DNA from 2 places in the Methanobacterium petrolearium genome. Region 1 is predicted to be linked to the other one. Evidence: riboswitches for the same ligand, from Rfam matches in the RefSeq annotation. Region 1 holds a riboswitch; the other holds the start of a gene.
The links. A riboswitch is a leader RNA that binds a small molecule or an ion and turns the genes downstream of it on or off. The one in region 1 is predicted to bind fluoride.

Region 2: linked by a shared signal. The riboswitch ahead of J2743_RS10285 (cation:proton antiporter) and the one ahead of J2743_RS08035 (prenyltransferase/squalene oxidase repeat-containing protein) in region 1 are both predicted to bind fluoride.

Annotation. Positions count from the first base shown of each region.
Region 1 covers NZ_JAGGKL010000007.1:97,019-104,975, reverse strand. Annotated here, with positions in the region: gene J2743_RS08055 (right-handed parallel beta-helix repeat-containing protein) at 1-607, shown strand, start outside; gene J2743_RS08050 (magnesium transporter) at 784-1,779, shown strand; gene J2743_RS08045 (hypothetical protein) at 2,307-2,693, shown strand; gene J2743_RS08040 (VOC family protein) at 2,804-3,154, shown strand; fluoride riboswitch at 3,258-3,324, shown strand; gene J2743_RS08035 (prenyltransferase/squalene oxidase repeat-containing protein) at 3,340-4,191, shown strand; gene eno (phosphopyruvate hydratase) at 4,218-5,456, shown strand; gene J2743_RS08025 (inorganic diphosphatase) at 5,501-6,025, shown strand; gene rnc (ribonuclease III) at 6,456-7,118, shown strand; gene J2743_RS08015 (hypothetical protein) at 7,259-7,501, shown strand; gene J2743_RS08010 (SBBP repeat-containing protein) at 7,782-7,957, shown strand, end outside.
Region 2 covers NZ_JAGGKL010000011.1:64,703-72,659, reverse strand. Annotated here, with positions in the region: gene J2743_RS10295 (MFS transporter) at 105-500, shown strand; gene J2743_RS10290 (carboxymuconolactone decarboxylase family protein) at 711-1,295, opposite strand; gene J2743_RS10285 (cation:proton antiporter) at 1,355-2,554, opposite strand; fluoride riboswitch at 2,735-2,800, opposite strand; gene nikR (nickel-responsive transcriptional regulator NikR) at 3,080-3,487, shown strand; gene J2743_RS10275 (YhgE/Pip domain-containing protein) at 3,571-5,475, opposite strand; gene J2743_RS10270 (TIGR04083 family peptide-modifying radical SAM enzyme) at 5,888-7,042, shown strand; gene J2743_RS10265 (hypothetical protein) at 7,145-7,417, shown strand; gene J2743_RS10260 (TIGR04165 family Cys-rich peptide) at 7,505-7,675, shown strand.

The DNA.
Region 1 (7,957 bases):
TGGAAATACTCCCTATGGACTATACGTCAACTTAGTACCAGTCGGTGCATTGGCTGCTGGAAGTGATATGATTGGTTTCCAGGTTGATGCTACCAATAACTGGTGGGGATCCAACAACGACCCACGTACTCTCTCAAATGCCATCTATGACCCTTTGAACTATGCAGACACATCTAAATGGTTGGTTCTTAAAGTATCAGCAGTTCCGGTCAGTGTGGTGTATGGAAGCACGTCCCTGGTGACAGCCAGTGTCGTCTTCAACAACCTGGGCGAAGACACATCCCTTATCGGCCACATACCAGACGGAACACCAATAACCATCACTACGGACATTGGAAATGTGGGCAGTAAATCAGTGACTCGTTACACAGCTGCTGGTATTGTATCCACCATTTTCAGAGCAGATGATGGATTGGGAACCGCCCATATATATGCATTACTCGACGGATTTATGACCCCACTACCTGCAGAAGTAGTAGTTACTGCTGCAAGCTCGGTGAGTGCCAAAACTGTCCCAATGCAAGCCACGGGTACACCATTGTTACCATTATTAGTGGCTGCAATTCTGATGGTTGGTGGAGTAATCCTACCTGGAAGGAAAAAATAATCACTTTTCCCCCCTTTTTTTATTTTTCTGGTTATTTCTTATGAAAATCTCAGTTTATAAAAAAACTGTCATACTCATATAACAGTGATTTCTGGTTTGTCCTGTTAAGTATCTTTTTTAACACTAGAGATAATATTATTACAGACAACCAACTATGCTTTAGGAAGTTTTTATACATGGAATCAGAACCCACATACCCAGAAGAAACAGCAGGCTACAATATGATAGCCCAAATTCCTGTTTACAATGTAGAAGATACACTGGATGAAGTGGAAGACCTTTTAACCCAGAACTCCTGCGAATACTGCAGTATAGACTACTTTTACATCACCACCCCTAAGAATATCTTGAAAGGAGTTATCTCCATCAAAGACCTGCTAAAGAGTTTAGATAAATCTCTAAAAACCGAAGATGTTATGGTTAAGGATCTGGTAACTGTTGATCCTTACACTGACCAGGAACGGGTCGTATATCTGGCTCTATCCAATGGATTGAAAGCCATTCCAGTGGTGGATAGTGAGGGTAAGCTTCTGGGGGCAGTGCCCTATGATACCATACTTCACATCTTCAACCAGGAAGTGCAGAGTGATATATTTAACTTTGGAGGTATCTTTCACCGGGTTGGAGATGAATACACCACCATCAATTCTTCTGCTGCCCATATGATCCGTTCACGGTTGCCCTGGCTTATTGTAGGAGTTGTTGGCGGAACAATGGCAGCTTCTCTTATTGGCCACTTTGAAGATCTTTTAAGCAGTTTCATTGCTCTGGCCAGTTTCATTCCAGTGATGGTATACATGAGTGATGCTGCAGGAGCCCAGACCGAAGCATTGATCATACGTAGCATGGCCCTGGACACAAAACTCAATGTTGGAAAGTACCTCACCCGAGAACTGGTGGTGGCCACGGCACTGGCAGCTGTTTCAGGATTATTTGCCAGTTTCATGGCTTACTTAACCCGACAAAATCTTACTCTGGGAATAATCATATTTTTAGCACTTTTCATGAGCATCCTTGCCTCGGTAAGCATAAACACCTTGGCACCCCTGATTTTAAAACGATTCAACTATGATCCTGCATTAGCCACTGGTCCTCTGGCCACAATTTTCAGTGATATTGCCACGTTAGCCATTTATCTGGGTGTTGCCCTGGCTTTACTTCCCACTCCCTAAAATCAGTCAGATGAAACTTTGAACATGGAACATCCCCAAAAATGGATAAATATATTGTACATGTAAAACAATATTTTAGTTTGACCTAAACATTTGATGCCCTATAAATTTTTTGATAATGACAATAAAAATAGTGGGACATTTAATGAGTTTAATGCTAAAAATGATACAGATCAACTGTTAAAATTGAGGACAATTAATGGACAATAAAGAAACCATAATATTAGTGGTAGTGTTTGCAATAGCTTTGATAACCGGAATAGTACTGTGCAGTTTTTAGATCCATTGTTATACTCTGGATTCTGGTAGACCCGTAATTATTTAGCTGGAAAAATAATTGAAGATTTTTTTAAAATTAATGAACAGAATCAAAAAACCTTAATCTATGCACTAAACAGTGTAACACATATACCCCACTTGATCAAAAAACACTAATATCTGAGATTTTTTTTGGAAACCTGATTTTGAAATATAAAATTTATATGACTGACCTAATATTTATCCACTGAAAAATTCATAATTATACTATGAAATCCACTATTTACCTTAAATGTCCCCAGTGTAGGAACAAAGGCCTGCTTATAGAAAGACAGGGTAAATATTTCTGTGCCAATTGCATGTACGATTACACTCAGCTGAAGGATGATCCTGGTAGATTGGATGAAATTTTAATAGAAAACCTTCAGGAGGAGGGTTTTGGCCCATTATTCGCCACAGCTCTCTATGAAAGGGTGACTTTAACCTCCCCTAAGGAAGCCAACGAATATATCACCAGATTAGCGGAGGAGAACAATATCCAGATAATGCCCAGTAAAATGGATGTTGTCAAAGATTTTACCCCTTTTTTCATCATCATTGCAATTGTTGTGGTGATAATTATTATTACATTTATTTTTATCTCAACTAACGGTTAAAAACCCGGAAAAATAGTTGAACAGTTTTGACATTTACATACATATTTATTGGATTTTTCCATTTCATATAAAGAAGTGATGATGAAAATCCAGGAAATGGTGATTGGAATATGAAAATAAAATACACAACCATAATAGTTGAAGATATGGATGAGTCCATAAAATTTTACACAGAAGTTATGGGATTTGAAATAGATAGCAGGTACGATCTTGGCCGTGCCGGGAAAATCACATTACTTAAGGGTGAAGGAGAGACTATGGTGGAAATTATTCAAAATCCACAGGATGAACCTGGACTGTTTTCAATAGGAATGGAAGTTGAAGACTTAAAAACCACGATTAAGGAGCTTAAAGCCAAAGGGGCTAAAATCACCATGGACCCCACCCCTATAACCGTAGGATTACTTGCATTTATAGAAGATCCTAACGGAGCCAGAATAGCGTTAATTCAACATAATTAATCTCCCTTATTTTTTCACCTATAGGGGAATAACTGCCTGAAATTAGAAATGTAGCATATATCCAAATTTTCCAACTTAAGTTATTTATGGTACATCAAACATAGTAGATACTGGTGATGGAGTTCACCTTTAACCGCTTATTTTTTTAAGCTGATGACTCCTGTTAATTCAAGGAGGAAGCTACATTGGCTGATAAAATTATTAAAGAAAATTTGTTATTCATACCTTGTTCTGAATATGCCAACAAAGTTTTAAAATTTGTGCATGACCGGGAACATGAAGATGGTGGATTTACTCTATACAGAGGTCTTCCTGACACTAAAAACACCTATTATGGATTGAAAATTCTTCAAATGTTCAATGAGGAACCTTATAATAAGGAAAATACAATTAACTGGATTCAAAAACTGCAAAAAGACCGTATGTATGGTATTTCCGGAGTGTTTTATCGACTGAACATTTTGGATATTTTCAATGAAGAAATAACAGTTCCGGAATCTTACATCACACAACTAAACTCTAAAACTGAGTTTGCAAATTTTGAAGTTGTATATTTTCACACCATCATATCATATCTTTTACAGCTAGATAATTTTTGTAAGGTTGTAGACTGGATATTACCCCATCAAAATGATGATGGGGGATTTGGAATGGGTCGATCTGATATCGTGTCTACCTATCTTGCTCTGGAATCATTGAATTTAATCGATCCATCATTGATTAGGATGAAAAATTCAATTAGAGAATTTGTAGGTAAATGTCTAACTAAAGAAGGTGGTTTTACATTTATACCGGATGTATATCCACCTTATATAGAACCAACGTATGCCGGCATGAAGATCTGTGAAATATTAAATAATCAACCTATCAAACCAGGTGTAACTGGAAATTTTATTTGGAGTCTTCAAAATATCAATGGAGGTTTCAGGAGATCTAAATATATGGGAATATCCGAGTTGGAATACACATTCAAAGCTTTACATATTCTAAAAATTATCAAACAGCTATCAAATTTTTCTATAAATGTTGCAGTGTAAAAAATCAATATAGAGGGGTGTTTTATGTGAGTAGTGCTATTGAAAACATTGAAATAAGAAAAATTTTAGACAGTAGGGGAAACGCAACTGTGGAAATAGATATAACAACTGAATCTGGATTTGGAAGAGTTGCAGCGCCCAGTGGAGCCAGTACCGGTGCATTGGAAGTAGTGGCATTTCCAGAAGCAGGAATTGATAAATTAATTAACGCATTTCCAGAACGGGTTAAACCAGAATTAGTGGGAATAAATGCTGAGGAAATCGTTCTGGTTGATGATATTTTAAAAAAGATCGATGGTACTGACAACTTATCTTCTTTAGGTGGTAATGTCACTGTGGCGATTTCTCTTGCTGTGGCAAAAGCAGCAGCTTCATCCCATGATATTCCATTATACCTGTTTTTGGGAGGTAAGTTGAAAAATGAAATTCCCTATCCCCTGGGGAATATGATTAATGGAGGGGCACACGCAGGTAAAAACGCACCTGACATACAGGAGTTTCTGGTTGTGCCAGTGGGTGCTCAAAACATCAGCGAAGCAGTTTTTGCCAATTCCAGTGTTCATAAAAGAATAGGGGAGTTAATTAAGGTGAAAGATACCAGATTTACTGGTGGGAAAGGTGATGAGGGAGGATGGGCACCTAACCTTTCCAATTACGATGCACTGAATATTCAATCCAGAGCCTGTGAAGAAATATCAGATGAAACTGGGATCAATGTTAGACCCTCACTGGATTTAGCACCCAGTGCATTATGGGATGGGTCAAAATATGTTTATTCGCGTGAAGGTGTCAGTCGAGATACCGGTGAACAAATAGAATTCATAGAAGAGATCATTGACACTTATAAAATGTTTTTTGTTGAAGATCCACTTCGAGAGGATGATTTTGAAGGTTTTAGTGAATTAACCAGGAAAGTTGGCGATAAGTGTATTATCTGTGGTGATGATATTTTCGTTACCAATTCAAACATACTTTCTGAGGGAATAGCAAGAGGAGCTGCCAATGCCATTATAATCAAACCCAACCAGATAGGTACATTAAGTGACACCTACCAAACAGTGCAACTTGCTAAAAATAACAATTACATTCCAGTAGTATCACACCGTTCTGGTGAAACCACCGATGAAACCATAGCCCATCTGGCTGTTGCTTTTGGAGCCCCACTCATCAAAACCGGAGCCATTGGTGGGGAAAGAATTGCAAAATTGAATGAACTCATCAGAATTGAAGAACAAATGACTGATCCTAAAATGGCAACATTTTAACCCTGTAAACTTATCTGAAAAAAAAAGATTAAGAGAGGATTTGTATGAATTTATGGAAAGATATACCAGTTGGACCAGATGTTCCCCAAATAGTTAATGCAGTAGTAGAGATTCCTAAAGGAACTCGAAATAAATATGAATATGATAAAGAAAATGAAGCATTTGCAGTGGATAGGGTTTTGTACTCTCCCATGCACTATCCTGCAGAGTACGGAATTATTCCTAAAACTTTATGGGATGATGGAGATCCTATGGATATCATGGTGGTTATGAGAGAAGCTACATTCCCCGGATGTATCATAGAAACCCGTGTAATTGGTTTAATGAAGATGATTGACGGAGATGAAAGTGATGATAAGGTTTTGGGCGTGCCTGTAAATGATCCTACATTTAAAGATGTTCACAATATTTATGATGTGCCGGAAGCATTTTTAGATGAAGTTGCCCACTTTTTCACAGAATACAAACGATTGCAGGAAAAACCAACCAAAGTACTGGGATGGGAGAATGCTGAAAAAGCATTTGAAGCTATCAAACATTCAATTGACTTGTACAATAGTATAAAATGAATTATTTACATATGCACCCAATCTTTTGGGGGCATTTTTCTTTAATTTTTGATGTGCTGACAATGAAATTCTCTACTTCGTTATATCAGGGTTTAGCGAAGTAAATTTATTAAAGTTCATATAGTTTTTTATTAATATTTTCTTTGTATATCACTAAAACAAAACCATTAAAAATGGCCATAAGTCAACGAATTAGGGTATATGGATTGATTCTTTTGTAGTAATTTCGAAACTATTTACATAATCTCTTTAGATCAAAACCAAATTTACCTAATTTTCTTAGCAGTAAAATCAAAATTCTGTTTAAATTAAAATTTTAATACACTAATTTCATTGCCATAAACAAGGAGTAGTAATGCTCTATACACCCCACATAAATACATATTAATAACAACTAAAAATGAGTAAACAATATACTAATATGATTAACATGAGACTGTTGGAAAAATTCAATATTAAACCCAATAACATTCACCTATACCAAGTGGCCTTTCTTCATGAATCTTATGCTCATGAACATGGACTCACTGAATGTTACGAAAGACTGGAATTTTTAGGAGATGCAGTTCTGGATCTGGTAGTATCTGAATATCTGTATAAAAAGGATTCCAATTTCAATGAAGGTGAATTAACTCGCCTGCGGTCTAATTATGTGTGCAAACAGGCACTTTACACTTATTCCATAGAATTAGGTTTGCATCATCATATAAAGTTGGGTAATGGTTTAGAATTTACCAGAAGAGAAATTAATTCAGTTACCAGTGATGTGTTTGAATCTTTCATTGGAGCTTTATACCTTGACCAGGGTCTGGAAACTGTTAAAGAATTTCTCTCAAAAACCGTCATCCCCCACATTGATAACGGAGATATCTTTTTTTATGATTACAAATCCAGATTAAAACAATTATGTGACAAAGACAGCCTCAATATAACTTATAGGCTGATTAATGAAGAAGGAGACCCACACGATAAAACCTTCGAAATGGCGTGCGTAATTGATGGTAAAATGAGGGGAACCGGCACTGGTGGCAGTAAGAAAGAGGCAGAACAAAATGCCTCTAAAATTGCCCTGGATACAGTTTCAAATCATTGATAACATTGATTTTTATAGGAATAAAAATTTTATCAAAATACTAGTAACACGATACAGATTAATTATATGAAATAATAATATGATATAGGTTCACTAGAGTTATATAAACCATTTAAAAAGAATACATGTCAGGTGAAAAAATGGAAGAGAAAATCCAATTATCAACAGATATCAATGGGAATAAGGTTTGTAAATTCGAAGATGAAAAAATCACAGTTACCATTATTCTTAAAAAGGATTACTCCGATATTGAAGAAAAACTCCGAGATATTGACATCCTCAAAGATATAGAAGGGGCTTTAGAAACTGTAACAACCACTGATAAATTTAAAGAACTGGTTGACAGTTACGGATATCTTGACCTGGACCGTATTGAAGGTTAAAACTAAAACAAATTTTATATTTTATTTATAAATATTTTAAGAAATGCTGTTATTTTTTTTATCACCCCCATCGTTACCTGGTTTAAAATAGAGTTAATATCTTATCTTCATAAGAATCAACTTTAAACTAACATAGATAATGGTGTTTTTGAGCTTTAATCTGATTATTATTATTGGAAACTAAAAATTTTCCAGTTAACCAAGGTTATATTTATAGGATGAATAGTATTCAATATTGAGGCAATATTCATTAACAAATTTTAAGGAGGTGAAAAGAATCATGAAAAAATGTTTAATGTTGTTGGTTTTTATGGGGATGATGATTCTTTCATTGAACTGTGTTTCAGCTCAAGATACTGGTGATAATCTCAGTGTTGAAATCAGTAATTCAACTATTCCTTTTGTGGAAAATGAAGGACAGACCAACAGTGAAGTGGAATATTATGTAGATACTTT
Region 2 (7,957 bases), on a different contig from region 1:
TACACGCTGAAAACCAATGATTATATGATCAATAACATCTTAATAAGGGAAATGACCGAAAACAAATGGAAACAAAATAAATTTTAGAGTCGAAGTATGTCCTTATGATTGGTTTTCTCGTCACAGCATGTGGAACTTTCCTACTGGGAGGAGTGTTCAATTTACAAACTCAAATGATGGATATTATTTCCAGTACAATGGTATTTAGCGTGGGAATCGGTCTTTTACTGTCACAGTTAACCAATCCCACCATGTCTGCTGCCAAAGATCAACAGGAAACCGGTGCCTCTGGATTATATAACTCCTTTAAAAACTCAGGTTACTTGGTAGGAACTGCTTTAATAGAAGTTTTACTATTAATCAGAATATTCGGAGGGTTGGCAACTGGTATGGAATCATCCAGCCTGGCTGGGAATATGACCACAGAACCGGTCCAGGATAGTCTGTTCAGCTACGTGGAGACAATGCATACACAAACACCCCGGATATCCCAGAGTTAATGCCTGAAGCCACTCAGATAGTGGATTCTACAATTAGCTAGGTAATGAAACAAACATTCACTGCATTATCATTAATCTTGATTTTAGGATTTATCACCAGCATAATTGGAATTTGATGTGTTTATTAAATGTTTTTAGTGAGATTATGATTATTTGAATTGGAATAATTATTTAAAAAAGATAATAACTAAATTTGGCCAAGATGGTTGTTTAGAAACTTATAATCGGCTTTTTTAACAGATTTGCTATTAAAGCGTGGATGAAAGAAACTGGTATAAGGAGAGTTCCTAGGATCATGGTTAATTCATAGTGCAGACTACTTCTTGGATCAGCTTGCCCCTGAAATCTGTTAAAAAAGGAACTCCATGGAATACCATAAGTATTTCCAATCATGATCATGCGGATAGAACCAAGTATGCCTTTTGCTTGGGATGTGCCATAAATTTGTACAATGCGTTGCCATGATTCCATGGTAGGGTTTCCCCTGGTATCAGCATAGTGCTGTGCAAACATGACTGCTGCCACCTCATCATCAGGAACATCATCCATAATCCCAGAAAGCATATTTTGGATTTCCTCCGCGGTCATTCCACTTTCAAGAGCCCTTTTAGTATGGGCGTAAGAGCATATAGCACACTTATTTACTTCAGTCACAGCAAGCATGATCCTTTCAGTGAACTGGGGGCTTATTTCCTTGTTCCTTCTTGCCTTGAAAAAGTATTTTAAGGTTCTTACCCCATTATAAAAGATCCAGTATGATTCTTTAACTGTGTAAAGTTTTTTACCAAATTTCATCTTTCCCCATTTTTGATAAGTTATTGTTTGATCTAATTTTTCTTGATACCATTTATTAATTATTTTTCAGGTTCAAGAGCTTTTTCACCATATAAACTGACTGCAAATGATCCTAAAGGTGCTGTGAATAATATGGCAATTACCGCTATGGCTAGAATAAGCTGGCCAGATGCAACCCCCATGGAAAGAGGTATGGCACCAATAGCTGCTTGTACAGTGGCTTTGGGAGTGTAAGCCAGAATACAGAAGATTTTTTCCTTTAAATTAAGATTTGAACCCATCAAAGATATGTAAACACCTGCACTGCGAGCCATTAACCCAATTAGGATTATGGTTACACCGATTAGTGCATATGATGCTGCGAGATATATGTTTACCTGAGCACCCACCAAGACAAAAAGCAGTATCTCAGCAAATATCCATATCTTATCCAGTTTATCAGAAATTTCCATTCCAATTTCAGGCATTCTTTCTAGTATCACAAACCCAATCACCATCACTCCCACTAATGCTGCTATAGGTACAATACTACTTAACACATCCCCCAGATTCTTTAACAGGATTGCTGAAGCCAGAATAATAAGCGTTTTTTCAGTGTTACGTATGCTAAAATGTTTGAATAGATATATTAAGAGTAATGCGATTACTAATCCAAACAAAATTCCAAATATGAATTGTATAGGAATACTAACAACAGTCATCAAGTAGTTTAGCTGTTGACCTCCATATATGCCTAAGAATATTGAAAAAATAGTTATGGAAACAACATCATCAACTGATGCACCGGTTAATATTATCAAGGGGATTCCTTTTTTTGTTCCCATCCTTCTTTTTATAAATGATAACATTTGGGGGACTATTACAGCTGGAGAAACTGCTGCGATGATAAAACCTAACATTCCAGCTTCTATAATCGGTAGGCCTAAAAGGTAATGGGCCACAAACGTTACAGTAAGTCCTTCTATCACATCAGGAATGAAACTCATTTTGATAGCAGACATTCCCACTTTTCGCAGGCTCTCCATATGAATTCCAAATCCTGCTCTTAAGAGAATTATTATAAGGGCGATTACCCTTAAATCTCCAGATATGTTTAAAATGGCTTTATCAATTAAATTCAGACAGTAAGGACCTATTATTATTCCTAAAATAAGCATTCCCAATAGTCCAGGTAGTTTAAATCTGTTGAATATATTTCTGAAGAACAAACCAAGTAATATGATAATAGCTACACTAAAGGCAACGTACTGAAATTCCATTTAAATCACCCCCTCCAGATGCATTATATATATTTGGGGATTTGTGGGCAAATTAAATGATCTAAAGAAAATCATACCAACTTCTTTGGTTTTGTTAAAATCAAAACAAAATAAACTGCATTCTAAAAAAGAATCTTTTAATAGGGTTAATTCCAACAACATTAGCTTCTTCCTCTTTATTGTTTTCCAGGAGTCATCAGCTGTTTTTATAAGCAGTTAATGGTGAACCCCATCACCAAATTGTATTATTACGTTCATCATATAAATAGTTTAAAAAATTGAATTTTTCAAGGTAAAACTCTAAAAAAATAGTATCCTTTTACTTATAAAATTCCCATTCAATCTTATAAATCTCAATTAACTCTTATGAATCAACATTAACTCCCATGATCTGAAATCAACCAACAAACCAGAAAATTATATACAATTGATAATTTTAATAAAATTTTTGTTGATAATGGAAATATTTAATAATTAATAATTTAATAATAGTAACAATACACATATTAATATTTGGTGGTTGCAATGAGAATTAGCATGTCCTTACCTAAAAAACTGTTAAACGACTTTGACGAAGTCTTAAAGGATAGAGGGTACACTTCAAGATCTAAAGGAATTAGAGATGCCCTGAAAGATTATATAGTGCGTTATCAGTGGATGAGAGACATGGAAGGTGACCGTGTGGGGATAATTGCCGTTATCTACAATCATCACTCCACTGGAGTGATGGAAGATATTACTAATACCCAACATCTGTTCAGAGAATATATAAACGCCACCATGCATCTTCACATGTCTGAAAAAAACTGTCTTGAAGTTATAATAGTCAAAGGAAATGCTGCCAAAATCCGTGACCTCACTGAACAAATTATGAGACTTAAAGGAGTAGAACATGTTAAATTAACCACCACTGCTGGTGGAAAAAATGAATAAACTTATCCAATTTTAGGAAATTCCCTGCATAAAAATCCATACATAACATATATCAAAGCAAACTCCACAATCAAGACTATTCTCTAAAACAGACCACTCTCTTTTAACTTATTTTCAGCCCATTGTGCAGGTTTATCCATTTTTTCTTTAATTAACAGAGTTAATCCGAAGGCCAGTACGGGAAATAGAGCCAATGAACCCATACAATACCAGAAATTACTCCAATAAACACCAGCAACCACTTCACGTAGTGCACCAATAGCATAAGTCAATGGTAAGTAGGCATGTATTGCCTGGAAGAATGATGGTAGGATTTCCACAGGGAATATTCCTCCAGTGGCAGTTATCTGGAAAACAAGTATTATAATCGCCATAGCTTTACCTGCATTTCCAAAGGCAGATGTTAATGAATAAACTACGATCATGAAACATAGACCTACGTATACCGTGGTCACAACAAACAAAAGTACAGAAGAAAGCTGTACCTTTAACATTATTGCCCCAACTGCAACCACCAAAGCTTGAAATATACTCATAATTAAGAATAAACCCATTCTACCAAGATAAACTGTTTCAGCACTATATTTTTTCTCGGTTTTGACCCTCATGGTGAGCATGGCCACAGCTATAATACAACCAATCCACAAAGATAGGGAAATGTAAAAAGGAGAAAGAGCAGACCCATAATTATCCACCGGGTAAACGTGTTTTTTATTCAACACTACCGGGCTTTCAAAATAATTTTTAACACCACTTTGATCCACATCCGAAAATGCAATTATCCTGTCCAGATCTGCCTCATCGATTCCGTTAAGTTTGTTAGAGGCGGTGGAAATTGCATTTCTGAATTCAGGCCATTTTGAATTAGCTAAAGTTAGTTTAGCTGAAGCTTCCTTGATGATCTGATTAATGTTTTCTCTGTTGTTGGCCAGAGTATTAATGGCACTGTCCATCTGGTCAATGGAACTTTTAAGTTGATTCAACTTACTTGATGGATCATTACCCGCCTTGAGGTCGGTTTCAATTTCTTGCAGGATCCCTAATACTTTATTAGCCTTGGTAATATCTAGTTCAATTTGATCAATAATTGGTTTTAAATTTGTATCGCCGGTTACATCATAAAGAGTGGTTAAAATAGCATCAAGATATTTTAAAGACTTTACAATGGTGTTAGTTGCTATTTCCATATTTTGGACAGTGTTGAGGGCTTTTGTTGGGTTTTCTTTAATATAAGTGTACAGGGTGTCATATTTTTCCTTCACATAATTTGCTTCAGTCTGTATTTCCGGTAACTCTGCACTGAATGTGGGCCAGATGTTATCAACTGTGCTCATAACTGAATTTCCCTTTTCCAGTGTTGCATCAATATCTGATAACTTCCCATTTAACTGGTTAACCATGTATTTTGTTTTTAGAATTTGTGCCTTGTTTTCTTTAATCTGTTCTCCAACATCACTTAGCTTACCGAAGATGATTCCATCAATGGTCTTAACTATTTCATCATTGATTTGTGCCTGTATGGTATCTGCCCCAACATTGGTCATCCTGGGGACGATGGCATTCAGTTTGTCATTGACTAAATATTCTATCTGGGCGGATTGAGGATTTGAGGTATCAACTGAAAAAATTTGCTGGCTGAAATTAGCAGGAATTATCAAAGCAGCATAATAATCTCCCTTTTTAACTCCTTCTCGTGCAGTTTTCTCATCAACAAACTGCCAGCTGAACTTGTCATTATTTTTCAATTCTTCAACAAGTGAGTCACCTATATTATATGGAGTTCCATTGTAAGTGTATCCCGAATCTCCATCTACCACTGCAACTTTTATATTAGAAGTCAAAGTGTAGGGATCCCATGTTGCTTGAATATTTAACAGCGCATAAAGTGAAGGTATTATAATAATCGCCAACAAAACAAATGAAACCACAGGACTGTGTATGACTGTCTTAATATCGTTTTTAAAGATTTCTCTAGCACCCTTTATCATTAAAACAAACCTCATTTAACATTAAAATAATATGTGTAAAATGAACTTAATTTATAAGAGGTAAGTGTATCCATGTTTATCCTATAAAAAGATTTCTTAGATTATTAATTATGTTAAATTGATTTAAACTAATTTCACTTGGAAAAAGTGTGATTTCATAAGAAATAACAATCCCTGAAGAACATTTATTATGAATATTGGATTTTAATCCCAGAATAGGAAATTGTATTTATTTTGTAATGATTTTAATTATCAAGATTGGAATAGGGACAAGATATAAAAAACCATAAATCTTACTATATTGTATAAACACTATTAGTTGCAAACTAAAGTGACAGATTAATAATTATAGCAATTTTTTTATTGAAAAATTTTCATTGTAAAAAAAATAGTGAATCTTGGTGAATCGATTATGGCTTTTCATGTGATGCTGGTTCCAACCCTGGGATGTCCTTCCAACTGCAAGTATTGCTGGAGTTCTGAGGAAAGTTCTCCAGTGATGAGTGTTGATACTATCAAAGAAGTAGTAGAATGGCTTAAAGACTTCCGTGAGGAACCTGTTACCTTCACCTTCCATGGTGGGGAGCCTTTACTGGCAGGATATGACTTTTTTAAGGAAGCCCTGCCCCTCCTGAAGGAAGGATTGATCCATCTTAAACCAGCTTTTGCCCTTCAAACCAATTTATGGAACATGACCGATGAATTGGCTGAGTTATTCAAAGAATATGAGATACCAATTGGTTCCAGTCTGGATGGTCCAGAAGAACTTAACGATCTGCAGAGGGGATCAGGATATTATCAGAAGACCATGCAAGGGTATGAAATTGCAAAGGCCCATGATCTGCAGGTCAGCTTCATATCCACCTTTACATCATATTCCATTCAGTACAAAGAAGATATCTTTAATTTTTTCCTGGAAAATGGTTTGAACCTTAAGTTACACCCTGCCCTACCATCATTACGGGATGATAACCCTGAAAAATGGGCCCTGTCCCCTGAAGACTATGGGGAACTACTGCTATACTTACTGGATCAGTATCTGGAAAACATGGACCAAATCGAAGTTAAAAATATTGACCACTTGGCAAAATGTGTTTTCACCCGCAGAGGCGTAGTCTGCACCTTTGTAGATTGTATGGGAGACACCTTTGCAGTGGGTCCTGATGGGAGCATATATCCCTGCTACCGTTTTGTTGGTATGCCTGAATACGTTATGGGTAATGTGGTTGATCATCCCAGTATGGATGAACTCGCACAATCTGATGCATGGAAGCTTCTCCATGAATTCAAGGATTATGTTGATTCAGAATGTAAACGATGCACCTACATCAAATTTTGCAGAGGCGGGTGCCCATATAATGCCCTTAAAATCAATGAAAAAACTGGTAAAGCCGAGATAAACGGGGTAGACCCTCATTGCACAGCTTATAAGATGATCTTCAAAGAGATCACCAAAATGGCCGCCAAAGAAATGTTAGGCCCCAGCATGGGTATGGCACCAGATCCATCTGTTATGGATGGAAAAGGCAAAAAGGGAATAATGTCCATAATGCTTAAACCACTATAATACAATTCATTCTAGAGACAAAATTTTTACTTTGAGAAAAAAGAGTTTAATCAAGAAAATTAACCAAAAAAATAAAATGGAAATCGTAGAGAGATTGATTGAATGAAAAAAAATACACCCGTGATAATGGGGGTTCTATTGATAGTAGGCATAGCAGCTCTGGGTTACTTCGCTGATCTCGATAATCAGGGAAATTCCACCAATAATTCTGATAATTATTCGTTTATAAAGTATCCTAATTTAATTAACCAAACACAGTTTGACCAGGATGACCAGCAGGATCAGTCCTCAACATCATCAGATCAGCAATCTCATACTCCAAAAAACAGTACCAATACAACCAGTTCAAATATTACTGTAAACTCTACAGAATAAAATTATGAGTATTTTCTAACTGTGTTTTTAACTGCTAAACCAACTGATAAAAAAAAATACATCTACAGATTTTTAGGAGGCAAAATCATGAATCTTGGAAAATTAAATGAAAAATGTCCTGAGTGTGGTTCCAAGGATAAAACCCTAAAAAGAAGATTAGATTCACAACATCACGCTTTTGGCAAAACACAATCACTCACCTGCAGTAACTGTGGTTATGTGTTTAAATCCCCTGAAGATAAAAAAAAAGACCAGTAACTCATTGAAATTACTTGATTTGATATTAAATTGATTGACATTATCGGTTGATTGAATTTGTTTAAATTGATTAACTCTATCAGCTGATTGAATTTACTTTTTAACTTTTTTTTATTTATTCCAACTCATCCTTATTTATTCCAACTCATCCTTATTTATTCCAACTCATCCTTATTTATTCCAACTCATCCTTATTTATTCCAACTCTTCCTTAATGTTATAACACCAAAATATCGAGATTATTTTTTTTTATCAAAATCTCAGTTATCTTCATTGATTTAT